3 regions of the Xanthomonas phaseoli pv. dieffenbachiae genome follow, and region 2 is predicted to be linked to each of the others. Evidence: predicted binding sites of a transcription regulator. Region 2 holds the regulator's gene; each other region holds the start of a gene.
What was found. The regulator HrcA, encoded in region 2, represses chaperone genes, less so after heat shock. The targets are predictions, from matches to a motif close to TTNGCACTCNNNNNNNNNGAGTGCNAA.

Region 1: a site for HrcA is predicted at 3,664-3,690, ahead of rpoH (RNA polymerase sigma factor RpoH). Genes of this name have one in related genera too.
Region 3: a site for HrcA is predicted at 2,153-2,179, ahead of FLG15_RS02280 (co-chaperone GroES). Genes of this name have one in related genera too.

The regions. Positions count from the first base shown of each region.
Region 1 is NZ_CP041380.1:4,240,092-4,247,779, reverse strand. It holds gene rhlB (ATP-dependent RNA helicase RhlB) at 1-220, shown strand, start outside; gene ftsE (cell division ATP-binding protein FtsE) at 296-982, shown strand; gene ftsX (permease-like cell division protein FtsX) at 979-1,929, shown strand; gene FLG15_RS18935 (response regulator) at 1,938-2,780, shown strand; gene ung (uracil-DNA glycosylase) at 2,777-3,502, shown strand; gene rpoH (RNA polymerase sigma factor RpoH) at 3,701-4,576, shown strand; gene FLG15_RS18920 (trimeric intracellular cation channel family protein) at 4,977-5,591, opposite strand; gene FLG15_RS18915 (NAD(P)/FAD-dependent oxidoreductase) at 5,642-6,934, opposite strand; gene FLG15_RS18910 (hypothetical protein) at 7,053-7,589, shown strand; gene FLG15_RS18905 (NYN domain-containing protein) at 7,586-7,688, shown strand, end outside.
Region 2 is NZ_CP041380.1:1,604,950-1,612,637, reverse strand. It holds gene dnaJ (molecular chaperone DnaJ) at 1-852, opposite strand, end outside; gene dnaK (molecular chaperone DnaK) at 996-2,924, opposite strand; gene grpE (nucleotide exchange factor GrpE) at 3,066-3,584, opposite strand; gene hrcA (heat-inducible transcriptional repressor HrcA) at 3,683-4,714, opposite strand; gene recN (DNA repair protein RecN) at 4,852-6,516, shown strand; gene fur (ferric iron uptake transcriptional regulator) at 7,200-7,610, opposite strand.
Region 3 is NZ_CP041380.1:480,905-488,592, reverse strand. It holds gene groL (chaperonin GroEL) at 31-1,671, opposite strand; gene FLG15_RS02280 (co-chaperone GroES) at 1,817-2,104, opposite strand; gene FLG15_RS02275 (endonuclease) at 2,533-4,323, shown strand; RNA gene FLG15_RS02270 (sX9 sRNA) at 4,328-4,402, opposite strand; gene cutA (divalent-cation tolerance protein CutA) at 4,795-5,136, shown strand; gene FLG15_RS02260 (protein-disulfide reductase DsbD family protein) at 5,133-7,451, shown strand.

The DNA.
Region 1 (7,688 bases), 2.5 Mb from region 2:
CGAGCGCGCACCACGCAAGCGTCGGCGTCGTCGCAACGGTCGTCCGGTCGAGGGTGCCGAGCCGGCAGTGGCCTCCACGCCGGTTGCCGCACCTGCCGCACCGCGCAAGCCCACCCAGGTGGTGGCCAAGCCGGTGCGTGCCGCCGCCAAGCCGCCGGGCAGCCCCTCGCTGCTCAGCCGCATCGGCCGCCGACTGCGTTCGCTTGTCTCCGGCAACTGATCATTTGCGGCACTGATCGCATCGCCGCGCATCGGCGATGCGACGCAAGCACTGGCGCTCCGGCATAATCGCTGAATGACCGTCCTGCGTTTCGACAACGTCAGCAAGCACTACGCCGGTGGCCACCAGGCGCTGACCGATGTCAGCTTCGAAGTGGCCGATGGCGAGATGCTGTTCGTGACCGGCCACTCCGGCGCCGGCAAAAGTACCCTGCTCAAATTGATCCACCTCAGCGAACGCCCGAGTCAGGGCGCGGTGCTGCTGGGCGAACGCAACCTGCTCAAGGTGCGTGGCCGGCAGATTCCGCTGCATCGGCGCCAGGTGGGTGCGGTCTATCAGGACCACCGTCTGCTCAACGACCGCAGCATCGCCGAGAACGTGGCCTTGCCGCTGATCCTGCGCGGCACCCGGCGTGCCGAGATCGGCAAACGCGTGCGCTCGGCGCTGGAGCGCATCGGTCTGGCCCACCGCGAAAAAGCCCTGCCGTCGCAATTGTCGGCCGGCGAGCAGCAACGCGTGGGCATCGCGCGCGCCATCGTCGGCGAACCGCGGCTGCTGGTGGCCGATGAGCCCACCGGCAACCTCGATCCGGCACTGGCGGCGGAAATCATGCAGTTGTTCGCCGAACTCCCGGCCCGTGGCACCAGCGTGCTGGTGGTCAGCCACGACCTGGCGCTTCTCAAGCAGATGCGCAAGCGCGTGCTGATCCTGGATCACGGCCGCCTGGTCGACGACATCTCGCCGCAGGACCTGGCCGAATGAGCAAGCCCGCCAATACCGAAACCGTCGCGCCGTCGCGGTTCGGCGTCTGGATCGACCACCACCTGCACAGCATCGCCTTCAGCCTGGGCCGTGCGATGCGCAAGCCGTGGGCGACGTTGTTGACCATCGTGGTGATGGCCCTGGCGCTGGCCCTGCCGTTGGGGCTGTCGATCGCGCTGGACAACGTCAAGCTGCTGGCCGGCAGCGTGCAGCAGTCGCGCGAGATCAATCTGTTCCTGAAGGTCGACGTGGCCGCCGATGCGGCGCAGGCGCTGGCCGGCGAGTTGCGTGCACGCCCGGATGTGGCCAAGGTCACGCTGCGCACGCCGGAGCAGGGCTTGGCCGAGCTGCGCGAGAGCGCCAAGCTCGATGAAGCTGCCGATGCGCTGGGCGACAACCCGCTACCGACCCTGTTGATCGTCACCCCCGCCGACGCGACCGACGACGCGCAGCTGGCCAGTGCACTGCAGGCGCTGCCGCAAACCGATCAGGTGCAGCACGATGCGCTGTGGCGCAAGCGCCTGGATGGCTGGTTGCACTTCGGCGAGCGCCTGGTCCAGGTGTTGTCTGCCCTGCTCGGGATGGGTGCGGTGCTGGTGGTCGGCAACACCGTGCGGCTGGACATCCAGTCGCGGCGCGAAGAAATCGGCGTGCTGCAGTTGCTCGGCGCCAGCGATGGCTTCATCCGTCGCCCGTTTTTGTATCTGGGCGCGTGGTACGGACTCGGTGCCGGTGCTGTCGCGCTCGCTCTGATTGCGGCCTCGGGCCTGGCATTGCGTGCGCCGTTGGCGACATTGGCCGACAGCTACGGCAGTTCTTTTACCCTGCACGGGCTGGATCTGTTGCATTCTGCGATGGTGCTGGTCGGCACCTTAGTCCTGGGTTGGTTGGGTGCCTGGCTGGTGACCGGCCATTTCCTTCGCCAGACCCGTCCTACCGAGACCTGAGGCCTGCCATGCATCCACCAGATCTCAAACACCTGATCAGCGACGCGCCGCGCGTGATGGTGGTCGATGGTTCCAAGTTGGTGCGCAAGCTGATTGCCGACGTGCTCAAGCGCGACCTGCCCAATGTGCAGGTGATCGGCTGTTCCAACATTGCCGAAGCGCGGCAGGCGCTGGAAGCCGGCGCGGTGGATCTTGTCACCACCTCGCTGTCGCTGCCCGATGGCGACGGCCTGACCCTGGCGCGCAGCGTGCGCGAAACCGCCGGGCAGGCCTATGTGCCGGTGATCGTGGTCTCCGGCGATGCGCAGCAGCATCTGGTGGAGCGCCGTTTCACCGAGTACGTCACCGATTATTTCGACAAGGCGCTGGGCCATGAAGCCCTGGCGACGTTCATCCGCGGCTACGTGCAGCCCGAGCCGGTCGTGGGCGCGACCGTGCTCTACATCGAAGACAGCCGCGTGGTGGCCGAGGCGACCAAGCGCATGCTCGAACGCCAGAGCCTGAAAGTGGTGCACGTGCTCACCGCCGAAGATGCCTTTGCGCTACTCACCGCCGAATCGCTGGGCCGCACCGAGCGCCGCATCGATGTGGTGCTGACCGACGTGACCCTGAAGGGCGAGCTCAACGGCCGCGACGTGGTCGAGCGTATCCGCATCGACTTCGCCTACGGCAAGCGCCGCCTGCCGGTGCTGGTGATGACCGGCGACACCAACCCGCGCAATCAATCCGAATTGCTGCGCGCCGGTGCCAACGATCTGGTGCAAAAACCGATCGAAGAGCGCCTGCTGGTGACCAAGGTGCTGTTCCAGCTGCGCCTGGCACGCCTGGAGGATCAGGCTGTCACGCTATGACGGAAGGGGAAGGACGCATCCAGCTGGAACCGTCGTGGAAGGCAAAGGTGGGCGACTGGCTGCTGCGCCCGCAGATGCAGGAGCTGTCGGCGTTCCTGCGCCAGCGCAAGGCGGCCGGGGCGCGGGTGTTTCCACCCGGCCCGCAGATCTTTGCCGCCTTCGACGCCACCCCGTTCGAGCAGGTCAAGGTAGTGATCCTGGGCCAGGACCCGTATCACGGCGAAGGCCAGGCGCATGGGCTGTGCTTCTCGGTACTGCCCGGCGTGCCGGTGCCGCCGTCGCTGCTCAACATCTATAAAGAGATCCAGGACGATCTGGGTCTGGCGCGGGCGGATCACGGCTACCTGATGCCCTGGGCGCGCCAGGGGGTGCTGCTGCTCAATGCCGTGCTGACGGTGGAGCAGGGCCGCGCCGGCGCGCATCAGAACAAGGGCTGGGAAGGCTTCACCGATCATGTGGTGGAAACCCTCAATCGCGAGCGCGAAGGCTTGGTGTTCCTGCTGTGGGGCAGCTACGCCCAGTCTAAGGGCAAGGTCATCGACCAGGCGCGCCACCGGGTGTTGAAGGCGCCGCATCCTTCGCCGCTGTCGGCACACCGCGGCTTCCTGGGCTGCCAGCATTTTTCCAAGACCAACGACCATCTGCGGCGGCGAGGTCTGAGCCCGATCGACTGGTCGCTGCCGCCGCGTAGCGCGCTGGACACGACCTCCACCGGCGCCTGAACGACGCTGGCGGCATCCCGTTGCGCAACCAAGTTGTCACGGTTTGCACAGGGGCTTGGTGATACCGTATGCCCCGAATTTGGGGTGCCGGGCTGTAGAACACCAGCGCTACCAAAAGCCCGAACGTTCTGTAAATGGAATGCTGGGAACTCTTTCTGTACCCGGCAGTCCAATAGTTCGACTGCTAAGATGGTGCCTATGAACCAGACTACCTCGACTGCCCTTGTGGCAAACAATCTCCCGATTCCCAGTGCGCTCGGTTCGCTGGACGCCTACATCGGTGCCGTGCACCAGATCCCGGTGCTGTCGGTCGATGAGGAGCAGGATCTGGCCCGTCGCTTCCGCGACGAGCTGGACCTGGACGCCGCGCGCGAGCTGGTCCATTCCCACCTGCGCTTCGTGGTGCATGTGGCCCGCGGCTACAACGGCTATGGCCTGCCGCTGGGCGACCTGATCCAGGAAGGCAATATCGGCCTGATGAAGGCGGTCAAGCGCTTCGACCCTGACATGGGCGTGCGCCTGGTCAGCTTCGCGGTGCACTGGATCCGTGCCGAAATGCACGAGTTCATCCTGAAGAACTGGCGCATCGTCAAGGTCGCCACGACCAAGGCGCAGCGCAAGCTGTTCTTCAATCTGCGCAAGTCCAAGACCCGCCTGGGCTGGCTCAATGCGTCGGAAGTGACGGCGGTTGCCAAGGACCTGAACGTCTCCGAGCGTGAAGTGATGGAGATGGAATCGCGCCTGTCCGGCCGCGATATCGGGTTCGACGCGTCGTCGGACGAAGACGACGACCACGGCCCGCCGTCGCCGGTGAGCTACCTGGTCGCCAATGAGGAAGACCCCTCGCAGGCGTATGAGCGTCACGACAGCGAAGACAACCAGCTGCAGCTGCTGCGCGAAGGCATGGCGGGCCTGGACGCGCGTTCGCGCGACATCGTCAAGCGCCGTTGGCTGGATTCCGATTCCAAGGTGACGTTGCAGGAACTGGCAGACGAATACGGCGTGTCGGCCGAGCGCATCCGCCAGATTGAAGCGAATGCGCTGAAGAAGATGAAGGCGCTGTTCGTCGCCTGATTCTGTCGGGCTCGCGCGAGGTGTTGCACAAACGGCCCGGTTTTCCGGGCCGTTTGCTTGTGTGGTGTTGGCGATGTCTTGATTGCCCAGGCGCGTGGTCGGTACCCGATTCTGTCGCGCCTGTGGGCCTGCGTGCCTGGCCGGACGCGGCGATTGCATCGCGGTTCGCTGATCCAGGTCGCCAGCGAGCTGTGATGGCAGCGCGTGCGTTGCGTAACAGGAACCTGTCGCTGTTCGTTGCGTTGGCCATGCACGATAAGCAGCCTCGGATCCGGCATGCGCGGCGTGCTCGCACTGGCAGCCATGCTCTTTGGCAAATGCAGGACTGGTTCGTGCCTGCCTGGCGGCCATGCAGTGCGTGGCTGGCGGTGCTTGATTGTCGCGCGTGGCGACCGCTTGGCTATTCCGGCAAGCGCGCCACAGGAAGATGCCAGCCGTAGCGGATGGCCATGAAGCGCAGGCCGAAACACACGCCGGCACCGGTCGCCAACGACCAGGCCTGCGGCACATGCAAGACGTGCCCGATCGCGACCAGCCCGCCACCGGCAAGCGCTGCGACCGCATACAGTTCGGCCTGCAGCACCACCGGCGTGCGCGCCACCAGCAGATCGCGCGCGATGCCCCCGCCGATGCCGCTGAGCATGCCCAGCAACGTCGCGCTCAGTGGGCTGAGGTGATAGTCCAGCGCCTTGCTGGTGCCGTAGACCGCAAACAGCGCCAGCCCGGCCGCATCGAAGAGTTGCACCGGATTGCGCAGGCGCTCCACCGCTGCATGCCAATAGAACCCGGCCAGGCCGGCCAGGCAGGCCACCAGCAGATACTGCGGCTGCACCAGCGCGGCCGGTGGGGTGGCGCCGATCAGCACATCGCGCACGATGCCGCCGGACACCGCTGCCGCGCAGGAAAGCACCAGCACGCCGAACAGGTCCAGTCGGTTGCGCACCGCCACGGTCGCGCCGCTCAGGGCGAATACGAAGGTGCCCAGCAGATCCAGCAGGAACAGGACAGTTGCCACGATCGGGTCGTCGAATCAGGCCGCACAGCATCGCACGGCCTGCGCCGCTGTCAGCCGTCCTTGCTGCTGGGTGGAGGGTCGTCGGTGGCGCCACCGAAGATGATGCGTGCGGCGCGCTGGTAGCTCCAATACGCCATCGCCCAGTTCACCAGCACCACGAAGCGGTTGCGGAAGCCGATCAAAAAGTACACGTGCGCAGCCAGCCAGAACCACCAGGCGACGATGCCGGACAGCTTGAGCTTGCCCACATGCACGATGGCGGCCATGCGGCCGATCGTGGCCAGGTTGCCGTAGTCCTGGTAGCGGAACGTCGGCGCGGTCTGGCCGCGCTGCCGCGCCCGGATCGCCTTGGCGATGTGCTTGCCCATCTGTTTGGCGGCCGGTGCCACGCCCGGCACCGGGCGGCCGTCCTGCTGCACCGCCGCCAGATCGCCGCCGACGAAGATTTCCGGGTGGCCCGGTACGCTGAGGTCGGCCTCGACCAGCACGCGGCCGGCGCGATCCAGCGGTACGCCCAGCGTACGCGCCAGTGGCGAGGCGGCCACGCCGGCGGCCCACACCACCGTGCGTGCCGGCACGAAGGTGTCGCCGAGCTGGTAGCCCAATGCATCGATCTGCGTGACCGGAGTTCCGGTGTGCACCTCCACGCCCAGACGTTCCAACTGCTTGCGCGCCTTGGCGGTGAGATCTTCCGGAAACGAGGGCAGTACGCGCGGACCGGCTTCGACCAGCCGCACGCGCGCCTGCCGTGGGTCGATATGGCGGAACTCGTTCTTGAGCGTGTGGCGGGCGATTTCGGCCAGGGTGCCGGCCAGTTCGACGCCGGTGGGCCCGCCGCCGACCACGGCAAAGCTCAGCCAGGCAGCGCGTGCGGCAGGGTCGGATTCGGCTTCGGCGCGTTCGAAGGCCAGCAGCAGCTTGCGCCGCAGCACCAGTGCGTCGTACAGCGTTTTCAGGCCAGGGGCGTGTTCGGCCCATTGGTCGTTACCGAAATAGGCATGGGTGGCGCCGGTGGCCAGCAGCAGCATGTCGTAGCCGAGCGTGCTGCCATCGGCCAATACCACCTCGCGGCGGCCTGGCGCGATATCGGTGACATCGCCGAGCAGGACTTCGACATTGCGTTGCTCGCGCAGGATGTGCCGGAGCGGCGCGGCGATGTCCGGTGCCGACAGGCCGGCGGTGGCCACCTGGTACAACAGAGGCTGGAACAGGTGGTGATTCTGACGGTCGACCAGGGTGATACGGATGCCGGGGTCGTTGAGCGCGCGGGTCGCCCATAAGCCGGCGAATCCGCCGCCGACCACAACCAGATGCAGCGGAGCTTGGGAGGGGGGAGAGGTCATCGTAAGGTCCGATGGAGTGCGACGCGGGCCTATCAGGATGCCGTATCGGCAATGAACATGCCGCGTGAGCGCGGCCCGCCTGCGGCATCATGTCGCATCTCCCGCTTCCGGCCACCCCATGTCGTCGCTCCCGCCGCCACTGCCGCCGTTGTCGTCCGTGCCGTCCGCTGCACCGCCACCGCCCGCTGTCGTCAAGAAGCCGCTCAGCAGTGTGGCGATCGGGCTGATTGGCGTGGCGACGTGTGTGGTGCTGTTGGGGATGCTGGCGCTCGGTGCGCTCGTCTGGCTGATGTCGATCGGTTGGTCGTTGTTTGCCGATCAGGCGCGCAGTGCACTGCAGGCCGATGCGGTGGTGCAGGAACACATTGGGCACATCCGCGACATGCGGGTGGATCTGTATCGCACCAGTCTGGCACCGGGGAGCGATGAGTTCGTGTTCGATATGCAAGGCGATCGCGGCAGCGGGCGCGTGCACGCCACCTGGGTCAGCGACGGTGCCGAACGCGAGATCCTGAGTGCGGGCGTGCTCACGCTGCGCGATGGTACCGAGTACACATTGCCGGCCGAGACCGATGCGGAGGAGAGTGAGATGGACACCGACACCGACACCGACACCGACTTCAAGACCGAATCTGCCCAAACCCTGGAGCGATGAGCATGATCGACAATCCCGACAAACGCATCGCGCTGCTGATCGATGCGGACAATGCGCCGGCCGGCAAGATCGACGTGGTGCTGGCCGAAGTGGCGCGCT
Region 2 (7,688 bases):
CAGGGTCGCCACGCGGACGGTATCGCCGAGTGCGGCCTGCGAAATGCGGATCGGCACTTCGCAATGCAGATCGTCGCCGTCGCGCTGGAAGATCGCATGCTCGCGCACGCGCACTTCCACATACAGATCGCCCGGCGGCGTGCCGGCCGGACCGGCCTCGCCCTCGCCTGCCAGACGAATCCGGTCGCCGGTATCCACGCCGGCGGGCACCTTGATCGACAGCACCTTGTCTTCTTCCACGCGACCGGCGCCGTGGCAGGTCTTGCACGGATTCTGGATCAGCGTGCCGCGGCCGTCGCAATGCGGGCAACTCTGCTGCATGGCGAAGATACCGCGCTGGATGCGTACCTGGCCGCGCCCATGGCAGGTGCCGCAGGTCTCGACCTTGCCGTCTTCCGAACCGCTGCCGTGGCAAGGCGCGCATTCGACCAGCGTGGGAATCTCGATGCGGCGCTCGATGCCGGCAACGGCTTCTTCCAGATCCAGTTCCAGCACGTAACCGACGTCGGCACCACGTCGCGCAGCGCGCGGACCGGCGGCGCCACCGCCGAAAATATTGCCGAAGATATCGCCAAAGATATCTCCCATGTCCGGGCCACCTGGCCCGCCACCACCGCCCATGCCGTGCTCGAACGCCGCATGGCCGTGCGCGTCGTAGGCGCGCCGCTTGTTGCCATCGGACAGCACTTCGTAGGCTTCCTTGCATTCCTTGAACGCCGCTTCGGCAGCCGCATCGCCAGGATTGCGGTCCGGGTGGTGCTTCATCGCACAGCGCCGGTACGCCTTCTTCAGCTCCTCGTCGCTGGCGCCACGGGCAACGCCCAGCACTTCGTAGTAATCGCGTTTGCTCATGACAGGGAATCGGGAATTGGGAAACGGGAATCGTTCAAAGCGCACATCCTCGGTAAATCGCAATCGAAAGTGGGAGAGTCACACAATGGGAAGGAGCGATGCCGCGGCACCGCTCCTCCCATTCTCGATTCCCTATTCCCCACTCAGGCCTTCTTGTCGTCCTTGACCTCGGTGAACTCGGCGTCCACCACGTCGTCGGCGGCCTTGGAGGCCTGCGCGTTGCCGCTGGCCGCATCGGCGCTGCCGCCCTGCTCTGCTGCCGCAGCGGCTGCATACAACGACTGGCCGGCTTCTTCCAGCGTCTTGGTGCGTGCTTCGATCTGCGCCTTGTCGTCGCCCTTCATGGCGGTCTCCAGATCCGACAGCGCCGCTTCCACCTTGCCGATCACATCGCCGCCGACCTTGCTGCCATGCTCGGTGATCGCAGTCCGGGTGGCGTGGATCAGACCATCGGCCTGGTTGCGGGCCTGCACCAGCTCCTGGAACTTCTTGTCTTCTTCGCGGTTGGCTTCCGCGTCGGCGACCATGCGCTGGATCTCTTCGTCCGACAGGCCCGAACCGGCCTTGATCTCGACCTTCTGCTCCTTGTTGGTCTTCTTGTCCTTGGCCGACACGTGCAGGATGCCGTTGGCGTCGATGTCGAAGGACACTTCCACCTGCGGCATGCCGCGCGGCGCCGGCTCGATGCCGGACAGGTCGAACTTGGCCAGCGACTTGTTGAAGCGGGCCTGCTCACGCTCACCCTGCAACACATGCACGGTCACGGCCGACTGGTTGTCTTCGGCAGTGGAGAAGGTCTGCGAAGCCTTGGTCGGGATGGTGGTGTTCTTTTCGATGATCTTGGTGAACACGCCGCCCATGGTTTCGATACCCAGCGACAGCGGGGTCACGTCCAGCAGCAGCACGTCCTTGACGTCGCCGGCCAGCACACCGCCCTGGATCGCGGCGCCCACGGCCACCGCTTCGTCCGGGTTGACGTCCTTGCGCGGTTCCTTGCCGAAGAAGTCGGCCACCGCCTGCTGCACCTTCGGCATGCGGGTCTGACCGCCGACCAGGATCACCTCGTTGATGTCGCTGGCGCGCAGGCCGGCGTCGTTCAACGCGGTGCGGCACGGCTCGATCGACTTCTTGACCAGGTCTTCCACCAGCGCTTCGAGCTTGGCACGGGTCAACTTGATGTTGAGGTGCTTCGGGCCCGAGGCATCGGCGGTGACGTACGGCAGGTTCACTTCGGTCTGCTGGCTGGACGACAACTCGATCTTGGCGCGTTCGGCCGCGTCCTTCAGGCGCTGCAGGGCTAGCGGATCCTTGCGCAGGTCGATGCCCTGGTCCTTGTTGAACTCATCGACCAGATACTCGATGACGCGGTTGTCGAAGTCTTCGCCGCCCAGGAAGGTGTCGCCGTTGGTGGCCAGCACCTCGAACTGCTTTTCGCCATCGACTTCGGCGATTTCGATGATCGAGACGTCGAAGGTACCGCCGCCCAGATCGTACACCGCGATCTTGCGGTCGCCGCCGTTCTTGTCCAGGCCATAGGCCAGGGCTGCGGCGGTCGGCTCGTTGATGATGCGCTTGACGTCCAGACCGGCGATGCGGCCGGCATCCTTGGTGGCCTGGCGCTGGCTGTCGTTGAAGTACGCCGGCACGGTGATCACCGCCTCGGTGACCTTCTCGCCGAGGAAGTCTTCGGCGGTCTTCTTCATCTTTTCCAGCACGCGCGCGGAGATTTCCTGCGGCGCCATGCGCTTGGCATCGCTGGTCTGCACCCAGGCGTCGCCGTTGTCGTGCGCCAGGATGCCGTACGGCACGTGCGAGATGTCCTTCTGCACTTCGCCGTCGGTGAACTTGCGGCCGATCAGGCGCTTCACCGCGTAGAAGGTGTTCTTCGGGTTGGTCACCGCCTGGCGCTTGGCCGAGGCACCGACCAGCACTTCGCCGTCCTTGGTGTAGGCGACGATCGAAGGCGTGGTGCGATCGCCCTCGGAGTTTTCGATGACGCGGGCCTTGCCGCCGTCCATGATCGACACGCACGAGTTCGTGGTGCCGAGGTCAATACCAATGATCTTGCCCATGGATACGCTCCTGATGAGTCTTTAGCTGTGTCCGGCGACGCCGGGTCTGGCTGAGATGTGGGGGTGGTGCGCAGGTGTTCAAGCCACCGGCGCACATCTGTGTTTCATGCCTGCGCCTGGCAGTTCAGCCGGCGCTGCGGTTCAGTCGTGCTTGGCGACCACTACCAGCGCCGGGCGCAGCAGGCGGTCGTTGAGCAGGTAGCCCTTCTGGAACACCTGCACTACGTGGCCGGGCGCGATGCCTTCGGCCTCGCCCTGGCTGATCGCCTGGTGCTGGTCCGGGTTGAACGGCTGGCCGACCGGATCGAGCAGGGTCAGGCCGTTGTCGGCGGCCACCTTGAGCAATTGCTTGTAGGTCATGTCCAGGCCGTCGCGCAGCGGGCTGGGTTCGGTGCCGGCGGCGGTGAGCCCCGCGTCCAGGCTGTCGAACACCGGCAGCAGTTCGCCGAGCAGCTTCTCGTTGGCGAACTTGCGCGCGTTTTCCACGTCGCGGGCGATCCGCTTGCGCTGGTTCTCCAGGTCGGCGCGCTCGCGCAGGGCGTCGGCCTTGACCAGGGCGATCTCGCTGCGCAGCGATTCGATCTCGGCCTTGAGCGGATCGGTCTCGGGTGGATTCTGGGACAGGTCTTCGGAGTCGAATTCGGGGTGGTCTTGGTTCATGTGCAGTTCCCGGGCAAGCGGAACGCCCGCCCCAACGTCACCCCGTATATGGGCGCCTGCGCGCGTTTCAAGCAAAGCATCGCGCCGATCGATGCCGGTTATCGCGTGCCGGGCGACTCCATGGCCGCGCCCAGCACGTCGGCGGCGGTCTGCACCAGCGGAATCAGCCGGTCGTAGGCCATGCGTTTGGGCCCGATCACCCCCAGCACACCCAGCACCTGGCCATTGGCGGCGTAAGGTGCAGTGACCAGCGAGACGTCTTCCAGCGACACCATGCCGGTCTCCTCGCCAATGAAGATGCGCACGCCCGGTGCCTGGATGGTGCGTTCAAGCAGCTGCAGGATCTCGCGCTTGCTGGCGAAGGCCTCGAACAGTTCGCGCAGGCGATCCAGGTCCGACAGGTCCTGCACGCCCATCAGCTGGGTCTGCCCGGCCATCACCATGTCGTCGGCATCGGCCGGCACCAGCGCCTCGCTGGCCAGGTCCACGCTGTGCGCCAGCAGCTGCTCCATCTCGTTCTTGGCCATGCGCAGCTCGCGCAGCAGGCAGGCGCGGATATCGGCCAGCGCGCGCCCGGCAAACTGCGCATTGAGGTAGTTGGCCACCCGTTCCAGCTCGGCTGGCTCGTAGGCGCGCCGCGGCTCGATTACGCGGTTCTGCACCTCGTTGTCGGCGAACACCAGGATCGCCAGCACGCGGCGCGCATCCAGCGCCACGAAATCGATATGCCGGAACGCGAACTGCTCGCGGCGCGGCGCGCTGACCACGCCGACGAAATGACTCATCGCCGACAGCATCTGCGAGGCGCTGCCCAGCAGCGACTGGGTCCCGTTGCCGCTGGCCAGCTCCGCGCGCAGCCGGCGCACTTCTTCTTCGCCGGGCGGCTGCATCTGCACCAGGCTGTCGACGAATACCCGGTAGCCATGCGCAGTGGGCACGCGTCCGGCCGAGGTATGCGGGGAGCTGAGCAGGCCGACGTCTTCCAGGTCGGCCAGGATATTGCGGATGGTCGCCGGGCTGACATCCAGCCCCGCATGCTGGGCCAGCGTCTTGGAGCCCACCGGCTCGCCGTCGCGGATGTAGCGCGCAATCAGGGTGCGCAGCAACTGGCGGGCGCGGGGGTCGAGCATTGGGGACTGGGACGCGCGCATGGGATCATCCGGTGAGACAGCGCATAGATAATGTCTGGCCCCGGGGATGGCAAGCGTCCGATTCCCCGTCTGCCCCTGCCACCCTAAGCTTCCCCAAAGCATTCACACTCGACCTCATGCTCAGACACCTCTCGATCAAGGATTTCGCCGTTGTCCGTGCCACCGAACTGGAATTCGGGCCGGGAATGACCGTGGTATCTGGCGAAACCGGCGCCGGCAAGTCGCTGATGGTGGACGCGCTGGGCTTCCTGTCCGGCCTGCGCGCCGACAGCGGCGTGGTCCGTCATGGCGCCGAGCGCGCCGAACTGTCGGCCGAGTTCCAGCTGCCGGCCGAGCACCCTGGGCTGGGCTGGCTGGCCGATAACGAACTCGACGACGAGGCGCAATGCCAGCTGCGCCGGATCATCCGCGCCGACGGTGGCTCGCGCGCGTGGATCAACGGCCGCCCGGTCACCTCCTCGCAGCTGGCCGAACTGGCCTCCAAGCTGGTGGAAATCCACGGCCAGCACGAGCACCAGGCGCTGATGGCCCGGCACAGCCAGCTCGCCCTGCTCGATGCCTATGCCCGCAACAGCGCCCAGCGCGAGCAGGTGCGCCAGGCCAGCCAGCGATGGCAGGCGCTGCTGGACGAGCGCGATGCGCTGTCGGCGCAGGGCGATGTCTCCGACCGGATCGGCTTCCTGGAGCACCAACTGGCCGAACTGGAGCGCGAGGACCTGGACCCGGCCGCGATTGCCGCACTGGACGTCAATCACCGCCGCCAGGCCCACGCCACCGCGCTGATCGGCGCCTGCGACAGCGTCGCCCAGCAGCTCAACGGCGACGACGGCGCCAGCGCCCTGGGCCTGTTGCAGGACAGCCGCCACGATTTGTCGCGCGTGGCAGAGCACGAACCGCGCCTGGGCGAGGTGGACGCGCTGCTGGACAGCGCTGTCATCCAGATCGAGGAAGCGCTGGCCCTGCTCGACCGCGTGCGCGACGACCTGGAGGCCGACCCGGCCCAATTCGAGGCGATGGAGCGCCGCCTCGGCCGTCTGCACGACCTGGCGCGCAAACACCGCGTCACGCCGGACGAGCTGGCCGCGCATCGCGATCATCTGGCTGCCGAGGTCGAGAGCCTGCGCGGCGCCGACGAGCGCCTGCAGCAGCTCGACAAGCACATCGAAACCGCCACCGCCGCCTGGCGCAGTGCGGCCGGCGCGCTCAGCGACAGCCGCACCACCGCCGCCGAGGCGTTGTCGGCCGCCACCACCGCGTTGATCGGCGAGTTGGGCATGGGCGGCGGGCAGTTCCTGATCCAGCTGCAGCCGCACGAGGGCGCCCGCCCCGATCCCAACGGCGCCGAACGGGTGGAATTCCTGGTCGCCGCCAACGCCGGGCAACCCCCGCGTGCGTTGCGCAAGGTCGCCTCCGGCGGCGAGCTGTCGCGCATTTCGCTGGCCATCGAAGTGGCCGCACTGGGCCTGGACAGCGTGCCCACCATGGTGTTCGACGAAGTGGATTCGGGCATCGGCGGCGCGGTGGCCGACATCGTCGGGCAGAAACTGCGCGCGCTGGGCGAAGAGCGCCAGGTGCTGTGCGTCACCCACCTGCCGCAGGTCGCCGCCAAGGGCCACGCGCATTACCGGGTCAGCAAGGCGCCGGTGGACGGCATGACCCAAAGCGCGGTCGAACTGCTCGGCCCGCAGGCCCGCCAGGAAGAGCTGGCGCGGATGCTGGGCGGCGTGGAAGTGAGCAAGGAAGCACGCGCAGCGGCTCGCAAGCTACTGCAGAGCGCCTGATCGCGTCGAGCGCTCGCAAATTCAGAGTCCCCGTTCCCTCCCCCGCTGACGAGTCTCCCTTCCCGGCTGACAAGGCTCCCTTCCCCCGCCTGCGGGGGAAGGTGCCCGAAGGGCGGATGGGGGCGAGCCCTCCGCGACGCGACCACGGCAGGCGCGACAGGCGCAACAAGCGCAACAAGCGCAACAAGCGCAAACGGTATCTCCCCGCACCCGGCGCTGCGCGCCACCGTCTCCCGCCAGCGGGACAAGCGATGCCTGGCTGCGCGTGATCTGTCGGTTGCACTGCATCTGTCGGTTGCACTGCAACCGACCACCACCTGCCCCCTTCCCCCGCCTGCGGAGGAAGGTGCCCGAAGGGCGGATGGGGGCAAGCCCTCTGCGACGCGACCACGACAGGCGCAACAGGCGCAACAGGCGCAAACGGTATCCCCGCATCCGGCGCTGCGCGCCACCTTCTCCCGCCAGCGGGAGAAGCGATGCCTGGCTGCGCGTGATCTGTCGGTTGCACCGCATCCGTCGGTTGCACTGCAACCGACCACCACCTGCTCCCTTCCCCCGCCTGCGGGGGGAAGGTGCCCGAAGGGCGGATGGGGACATGGGCCTGCAGCAAACCCACCAACACGCCCCAGCACGCACAAGGCGGCCGAAGCCGCCCCGTCATTACATCTCTGCAGACACCGAACTCAGCGCGGACGCTTCTTGCGCACGTACAGCACCAGCGAGTGCTCTTCCAGTTCGTAGCCGTGCTTGGCGGCGATCTGGCGCTGCAGCGCCTCGATCTCCTCGCTCTCGAACTCGATCACATGACCGGTATCGACGTCGACCATATGGTCGTGGTGACCGCCTCGATCCAGCTCGTACACGGCCTGCCCGCCTTCGAAATTGTGCTTCAGCACCAAGCCGGCCGCCTCGAACTGGGTCAGCACCCGGTACACCGTGGCCAGCCCGATCTCATCGCCGTGGTCGAGCAGTTGGCGATAGATGTCTTCTGCGCTGAGGTGATGCTGGTTGCTCTTCTGTTCGAGCAATTCCAGGATCCGCATGCGCGGATGGGTCACCTTGAGCCCGACTTTGCGCAGGTCGTGGGTTTCCATACGTTCTCCGTTCATTGGCGATTTAGCGCCAGCTGCCATCAAACGGGTCGCGGCGACCGGCGGAAGTGTATCATCGGC
Region 3 (7,688 bases), 1.1 Mb from region 2:
TTTTTAACGCAACAGCCGAAGTGGCGTGGATTAGAAATCCATGCCGCCCATGCCGCCCATGCCACCGCCGGCCGGCATCGCCGGCTCGTCCTTCTTCGGTGCATCGGCCACCATGGCTTCGGTGGTGATCATCAGGCCGGCGATCGAGGCGGCGTTCTGCAGTGCCGAACGGGTCACCTTGGTCGGGTCCAGGATGCCGAACTGCACCATGTCGCCGAACTCGCCGTTGGCGGCGTTGTAGCCGTAGTTGCCGCTGCCTTCCTTGACCTTGTTGAGGATCACGGACGGCTCTTCGCCGGCATTGGCCACGATCTCACGCAGCGGGGCTTCCATCGCGCGCAGGGCGATCTGGATACCGTGGGTCTGGTCTTCGTTGGCACCCTTCAGCTCGCCCACGGCCACCAGCGCACGCACCAGGGCCACGCCGCCGCCCGGGACCACGCCTTCTTCGACGGCTGCACGGGTGGCGTGCAGGGCGTCTTCGACGCGTGCCTTCTTTTCCTTCATTTCGATTTCGGTCGAGGCGCCGACCTTGATCACTGCAACGCCGCCGGCCAGCTTGGCCACGCGTTCCTGCAGCTTCTCACGGTCGTAATCGGAGGAGGTGTCTTCGATCTGGGTCTTGATCTGGCCCACGCGCGATTCGATCGCGGCAGTGTCGCCGGCGCCATCGATAATCGTGGTGTTTTCCTTGGAGACCTGCACCTTCTTGGCGCGGCCCAGGTCCTTGATGGTCGCCTTCTCAAGCGCCAGACCCACTTCTTCGGAGATCACGGTACCGCCGGTCAGCACGGCCATGTCTTCCAGCATCGCCTTGCGACGGTCGCCGAAGCCCGGTGCCTTGACGGCCACGACCTTGACGATGCCGCGGATGGTGTTGACCACCAGGGTCGCCAGCGCTTCGCCTTCGACTTCTTCGGCCACGATCAGCAGCGGCTTGCCGGCCTTGGCCACGCCTTCCAGCACGGGCAGCAGGTCACGCACGTTGGAGATCTTCTTGTCGTGCAGCAGGATGAACGGGTCGTCCAGGTCGGCCGACTGGCTCTGCTGGTTGTTGATGAAGTACGGGGAGAGGTAGCCGCGGTCGAACTGCATGCCCTCGACCACGTCCAGCTCGTTTTCCAGGCCCGAGCCTTCTTCAACGGTGATCACGCCTTCCTTGCCGACCTTCTGCATCGCTTCGGCAATGATGTTGCCGATCGACTCGTCCGAGTTGGCCGAGATGGTGCCGACCTGGGCGATCGCCTTGTCGTCGGTGGTGGGCTTGGAGATGTTCTTCAGCTCGACAACCGCAGCCTTGACGGCCTGGTCGATACCGCGCTTGAGGTCCATCGGGTTCATGCCGGCGGCCACGGCCTTGGCGCCTTCGCGGATCAGGGCCTGGGCCAGCACCGTGGCGGTGGTGGTGCCGTCGCCGGCGTTGTCGTTGGTCTTGGAAGCGACTTCCTTGACCATCTGCGCGCCCATGTTCTCGAACTTGTCAGCCAGTTCGATTTCCTTGGCGACGGAGACGCCGTCCTTGGTGATGGTCGGGGCGCCGAAGCTCTTCTCGAGCACGACGTTGCGGCCCTTCGGGCCCAGGGTGGCCTTCACGGCATTGGCAAGCACGTTGACGCCACGGACCATGCGGGTACGTGCGTCTTCACCGAAACGAATGTCTTTAGCAGCCATTGGTTGTTACTCCGGAAATTGGGAATGGGGAATGGGGAATCGGTCAATCAAGGGCGGATATCGGGGCTGGGCGGGATGGCGAGGGCGCTGGCCGCTCTACCGATTCCCAATTCCCTACTCCCGATTCCCGGCGCATAGCGCCTGATCAGCTGATGACGGCAAGGATGTCGTCTTCGCGCAGCACCTTGTACTCGACGCCTTCGGACTTGTAGCTGCTGCCGGCGTACTGGCCGTAGATGACCTTGTCGCCAACCTTGACCACCGGCGCGCGCAGGCTGCCGTTGTCCAGCGGCTTGCCGGCGCCGATCGCGACGACTTCACCCTTGGTGGACTTTTCCTTGGCGGAGTCCGGAATCACGATGCCGCCGGCGGAAACTTCGTCGGCTTCGATCGGCTTGACTACAACGCGGTCGTGAAGCGGCTTGATGCTCATAGAGAAGACCTCTTAAGTGTTTGATTGGCCTGGAAATTATCGGCGATGTTAGCACTCGCACATGACGACTGCCAGCACAGCGTGCGGAAAAAACCCGACAGAGCGGGTGCGGGCCAGAGATTGTGCTGCGTGGGCGGCTTTCAAGGCCTGGCGGCAAAAATTTTTCGACAGCGGCGGTCTCGGCCAGAGGCCACTGCGAGTGCGGCGCGGGCCCAGGGACAATGCACGGCCATGCCTGTTGACCGCGATTGACGCGCTGCCGATGGCCCAGAGCCGGAAGGCATGCCGGGGCGGCGGCGCTGAATGCCTTGCTGCCACCGCAGGCCCGCGCGTTTCCGCCACGCTCTAGAAATGGAACCAGGTTCCATCGCTTGTCATGCGCGCGCCTTACAGTCGGGAACGCATTCCCCGATCACAAGGAGCTGTCGATGAGGTTGCCGTCCCGTTTCGTGTCCCTGCGTTGCACCCTTCCGCTGGCCTGCGCGTTTGCGCTCGGCGCCACCTCCGCCAATGCCGCGGTCTTCATCAACGAACTGCACTACGACGACGCGGGCGCCTCCGGCGACAGCGGCGAAGGCGTGGAAGTGGTGGCCACCGCCGGCGAATCGCTGAGCGGCTATCGCATTTACCTGTACAACGGCGCCGCCCCCGGTGCGGCAGTGGTGTATGCCAACACGGCGGTGCCGGCAGGCACGGTGGTGAGCTGCGGCAGCCAGGTGCGTATCGCCACGGTGAGCTACGCCAGCAACGGCGTGCAGAACGGCCCCAACGATGGCGTGGCGCTGGTCGACCCCAACGGGCAGTTGGTGCAATTCCTCAGTTACGAAGGCGCCATCACCGGCAGCGGCGGTCCGGCGGCCGGCGTGACCAGCCAGAACCTGCCGGTGAGCGAGAGCAACAGCACCGCGGTCGGCAGTTCGCTGCAACTGACCGGCACCGGCAGCAGCGCGGCCAACTTCAGCTGGGCCGGCTCGGCGGCGCAGACCTTCGGCGCCTGCAACCGCGGCCAGACCTTCGCCGGCAGCGACGGCGGTGGCAGCACCGGTGCGCCCACCATCAGCAGCACCACACCGACGCAAGGCGCCACCGGCTTCCCGGCCGCCGGCGATCTGGCCGTGGGCTTCAGCGAAGCGGTGACGCTGGGCAGCGGCGCGTTTGCGCTGAGCTGCGCCAGCTCCGGCAACGTGGCACTGACATACCCGACCAGCGGCACCCGCTTCACGCTGTCCACCAACACTGCCCTGGTCGGCGGCGAGCGCTGCGCGTTGGCCATCACCGCCAGCGCCATCCGCGATGCCAGCGGCCTGAGCCCGGCCGCCAACCAGTCCATCGCCTTCACCGTGGCCACCGCCAGCGGCGGCGCCACCGGCTACTACTCGCGGGTGAACACCACCAGCCCCAGCCAGCTGCGCTGCTCGCTCAACACCACCATTCGCGGCCACACCGTTTACCCGTACAGCGGCAGCGGCACCAGCACCTGGACCATCCTGGAAATGGCCGACGAGGATCCCAACAACAGCGGCCGCATCCTGGACGCCTACCGCAACCGCAGCTACGCCAAGGTCAGCGACCGGGCCGGCACCGGCAGCGGACTCACCTACAACCGCGAGCACACCTGGCCCAACTCGCTGGGCTTCGGCAGCGCCACCGGCGACCGCGGCCTGCCGTACGCGCCCTACACCGACACACACATGCTGTACCTGACCGACACCAGCTTCAACGCAGACCGTGGCAACAAGCCCTATGCCACCTGCACCAGCAGCTGCGGCGAGCGGGTGACCGAAGTCAACGACGGCAGTGGCGGCGGCAGCGGGCGTTACCCGGGCAATTCCAACTGGGTCCGCACGCCGGACGGCAACAGCGGCACCTTCGAGGTGTGGGGCCGGCGCAAGGGCGATATGGCGCGCGCGGTGATGTACATGGCGATCCGCTACGAAGGCGGCACCGATGCGGCCAGCGGCCAGTCCGAGCCGGACCTGGAGCTCACCGACGACCGCAGCAAGATCGTGCAGACTTCGTCCTCGCCCGCCTACATGGGCCTGCTGTCCACGTTGCTGGCCTGGCACCAGGCCGATCCGCCGGACGATGCCGAGCGCGCCCGCAACGAGGTGATCTTCAGCTTCCAGGGCAACCGCAACCCGTTCGTGGATCACCCCGAATGGGCCACTGCCAGCCTGTTCAACTCGGCCAAGCCGGCCAGTTGCCAGTTGGCCAACTGAGACCGGCTCACCTATGGCGCGCGCACCGCCAGGCGGGAGTGGACGGCGCGCTCGGAGCCGCACTGTACGCGTGGCACCTGCCCGATTCCGGGCCCCCGCGCGCACCCGCCTGGCGGTGCGCGCAACCGGGTTGCCAATTGGTCTGGACTACCCCGGCGGGGCGAGAGAGGCGCAGGCCGGGGCGGTCGCGTGAGTCGGCTTGTCCACCAACCCGTGATCCCGGGGGCCAATGCAGACGGCGCGTGTCGCCGGCAGGCACCACGCCCTTGATCCACCCCCATCGACCGAACCCAGGTAGCGCCCTGCCATGCACGGCAGGGCGCGAGTGAATCGCACACCCCCAACGCGCAGCGCGCCGACCGTGAGTTCGCTTGAGCCCGCCCCCCCCCCGCCCGGGCCCACGAAGTTAACGTCTTGTTCCGGAATCGGCGGTCGATCCCCCGCAAACAGGGGATTACACTGCCAGGTCCAATGAGCGCACCTTCCCTCCATTTGCTATTGAGCACCTGCCCGGATGCCGATAGCGCCGAGCGCATCGCGCAGGCCTTGCTCGAGGAACGGCTGGCCGCCTGCGTCACCGTCCTGCCCGGCGTGCAATCGCTGTACCGCTGGAAAGGCGCGATCGAGCGCAGCACCGAGGTGCAGTTGCTGATCAAGACCTGGGACGACTGCCTGCCCGACGCCATCGCGCGGCTGCAGGCCTTGCATCCGTATGAACTGCCGGAGGCGGTCGCTGTCCAAGCCAGCGCCGGGCTGCCGGCGTATCTCGATTGGGTCCGGGCCGAAACCCGCAAGGAATTCCGACGTCCATGAAGTCTCTGTCCCGCTGGATCGCCCGCTGTGCGCTCCTGGCCGCCCCCTTGCTCGCCGCGCCGCTGGCGGTACTGGCGCCCACCCCCGCGCAGGCCGCCGTGACCGAAGCCGACCTGCTGCCAGTGGACCAGGCCTTCGCGCTGAGCGCCACTGCCGACAGCCGCGACCGCATTGCGCTGAATTGGAAGATCGCACCGGGCTACTACCTGTATCGCCATCGCATCAGCGTCAAGTCCGGAAAGGGGTTTGCCGCGGGCGAACTGGCGCTGCCAGAAGGCGAGAGCAAGCACGACGAGTTCTTCGGCCAGGTGCAGACCTACCGCAAGCAACTGCAGGCCACCCTGACCGGCAAGGCCGACCCGGCGGTGCAGACCGCCGTCCTGCAGGTGCAGTACCAGGGCTGCGCCGATGCCGGCGTGTGCTATCCGCCGCAGCGGCGCGAAATCCGCGTCGACCTGCCCGCGGCCGACACCACCGGGGCGCAGGCCACCGCTGCGCCACGCGAAAACCTGGGCGCGCTGGTGCCACGCAGCGCCACCGGCCCGCGCCTGTTCGGCGCCCCCGGCCAGACCGCCGGCATGGACGCGTTGCCGCTGCCGGCCGAGCAGGCGTTCAACTTCGAAGCCATCGTCGGCGACGGCAACAGCCTGCTGCTGCGCTTCACCCCGGCGCCGGGCTATTACATCTACCGCGACCGCACCTCGCTGGCATTGGAAGGGGCCGGCGGCGTGCGCCCCGGGCTGCCGCGCTGGCCGCAAGGCAAGGCCCATCGCGACGAACACTTCGGCGATGTGGTGGTGTATTTCGACCAGGCCGAAGTGACCTTGCCGCTGCTGCGCGACCACCCCGATCCGGCCCACGTGACCCTGGTGGCCACCTTCCAGGGCTGCCAGACCGACGGCATCTGCTATCCGCCGATGACCCGCCGCGTCGCCCTCGATGTACCGGCCGGCACCGTGTCGCCGCAGAACCAGGCGCAGGCTGCGCCATTGATGATTTCGCCACTGGCCGCCGGCCAGGCACCGGTCGAGCCCGGGCCGGCTGCCAGCACTGCCGGCCCGGTCGCCGATGCCTCGGCCGGCAATCCGGAGCGCACGCCACCGCCGCATACCGACAAGGGCCTGCTGGGCATGCTGGTGCTGGCCCTGCTGGGCGGGTTGGTGCTGAACCTGATGCCCTGCGTGCTGCCGATCCTGTCGCTGAAGGTGCTGGGCCTGGCGCACAGCGGCGAAAGCCGCAGCCATGCGCGTCGCCATGCCATCTGGTACTCGCTGGGCGTACTGGTGTCCTTCGCCGCCGTCGGCGGGCTGGTGATCGGCTTGCGCGCCGCCGGGCAGGCCGCCGGCTGGGGCTTCCAGCTGCAGCAGCCGTGGTTCGTCGCGGCGCTGGCGTATCTGATGTTCGCGGTGGGGCTGAGCCTGTCGGGCGTGTTCACCTTGGGCACCAACCTGGGCGGCATCGGCCAGTCGCTGGCCGCGCGCAACGGGCCGCTGGGCGACTTCTTCACCGGCGTGCTGGCCTGCGTGGTCGCCAGCCCCTGCATCGCGCCGTTCATGGGCACGGCACTGGCCTACGCCTTCACCGCGCCCGCGCTGCTGGCGATGCTGGTGTTTCTGGTGCTGGGCCTGGGCCTGGCGCTGCCGTTCCTGCTGATCGGCTTCGTTCCTTCGCTGGCGCGGCGCCTGCCCACCCCCGGGGCGTGGATGGAAACGCTCAAGCAGGTGCTGGCGTTCCCCATGTATCTCACCGCGATCTGGCTGCTGTGGGTCTTGGGCAAGCAGCGCGGCGTGGATGCGCTGGCCTTGATGCTGGTCGGCGCCACCCTGCTGGCCCTGGGCTTGTGGTGCTTGGAGCGCAGCCGCTGGAAGAGCCACCGCCTGGGCATGGGCCTGGCCACGGCGATGCTGGTGCTGGCACTGGTGCCGGTGGTCGCGGTCACGCGCCTGAGCCTGCCGGCAGCCACCGCGGCAGATGGCGTGGTGGCGTTCTCGCCGCAGTTGCTGGACCGCCTGCGTGCCGACAACCGCGTGGTCTTCGTCAACATGACCGCCGACTGGTGCGTAACCTGCAAGGCCAACGAAAAGAACGTGCTGAGCAGCGCCGAATTCCGCGACGCGTTGCGCCGCGTCGACGCGGTCTACATGAAGGGCGACTGGACCAATGTCGATCCCGCCATCAGCACCTTCCTGGACCAGCATCAGGCCGTCGGCGTGCCGCTATACGTGGTCTACGGCCCCGGCGCCCCGCCGGCGATCCTGCCGACCGTGCTGACCGGCGCGATTACCGAAGATGCCTTGCTGCGCGCAGCGCGGTGAGGCGCGTCTTCGCTGCCACTGGCGACCTCGGCGGCAGCCTGTTGGCGGGCTAGCTCGAAGATTTTGCGCACCATGTAGACCGGCGCCTGCGCCATCAGGCGTATTGCGACACGTCCAAGCGCGAGGTCGGCCCCTGTTGGCCGGTGCCTGCGCGTCCGGCGCTCCGCAGATCTGACTGGCCGTGCCCGCATGGGGCAGGCGCGGCGCCAGGCTGCGCGCGGCGTCGCCTGTTCGGTG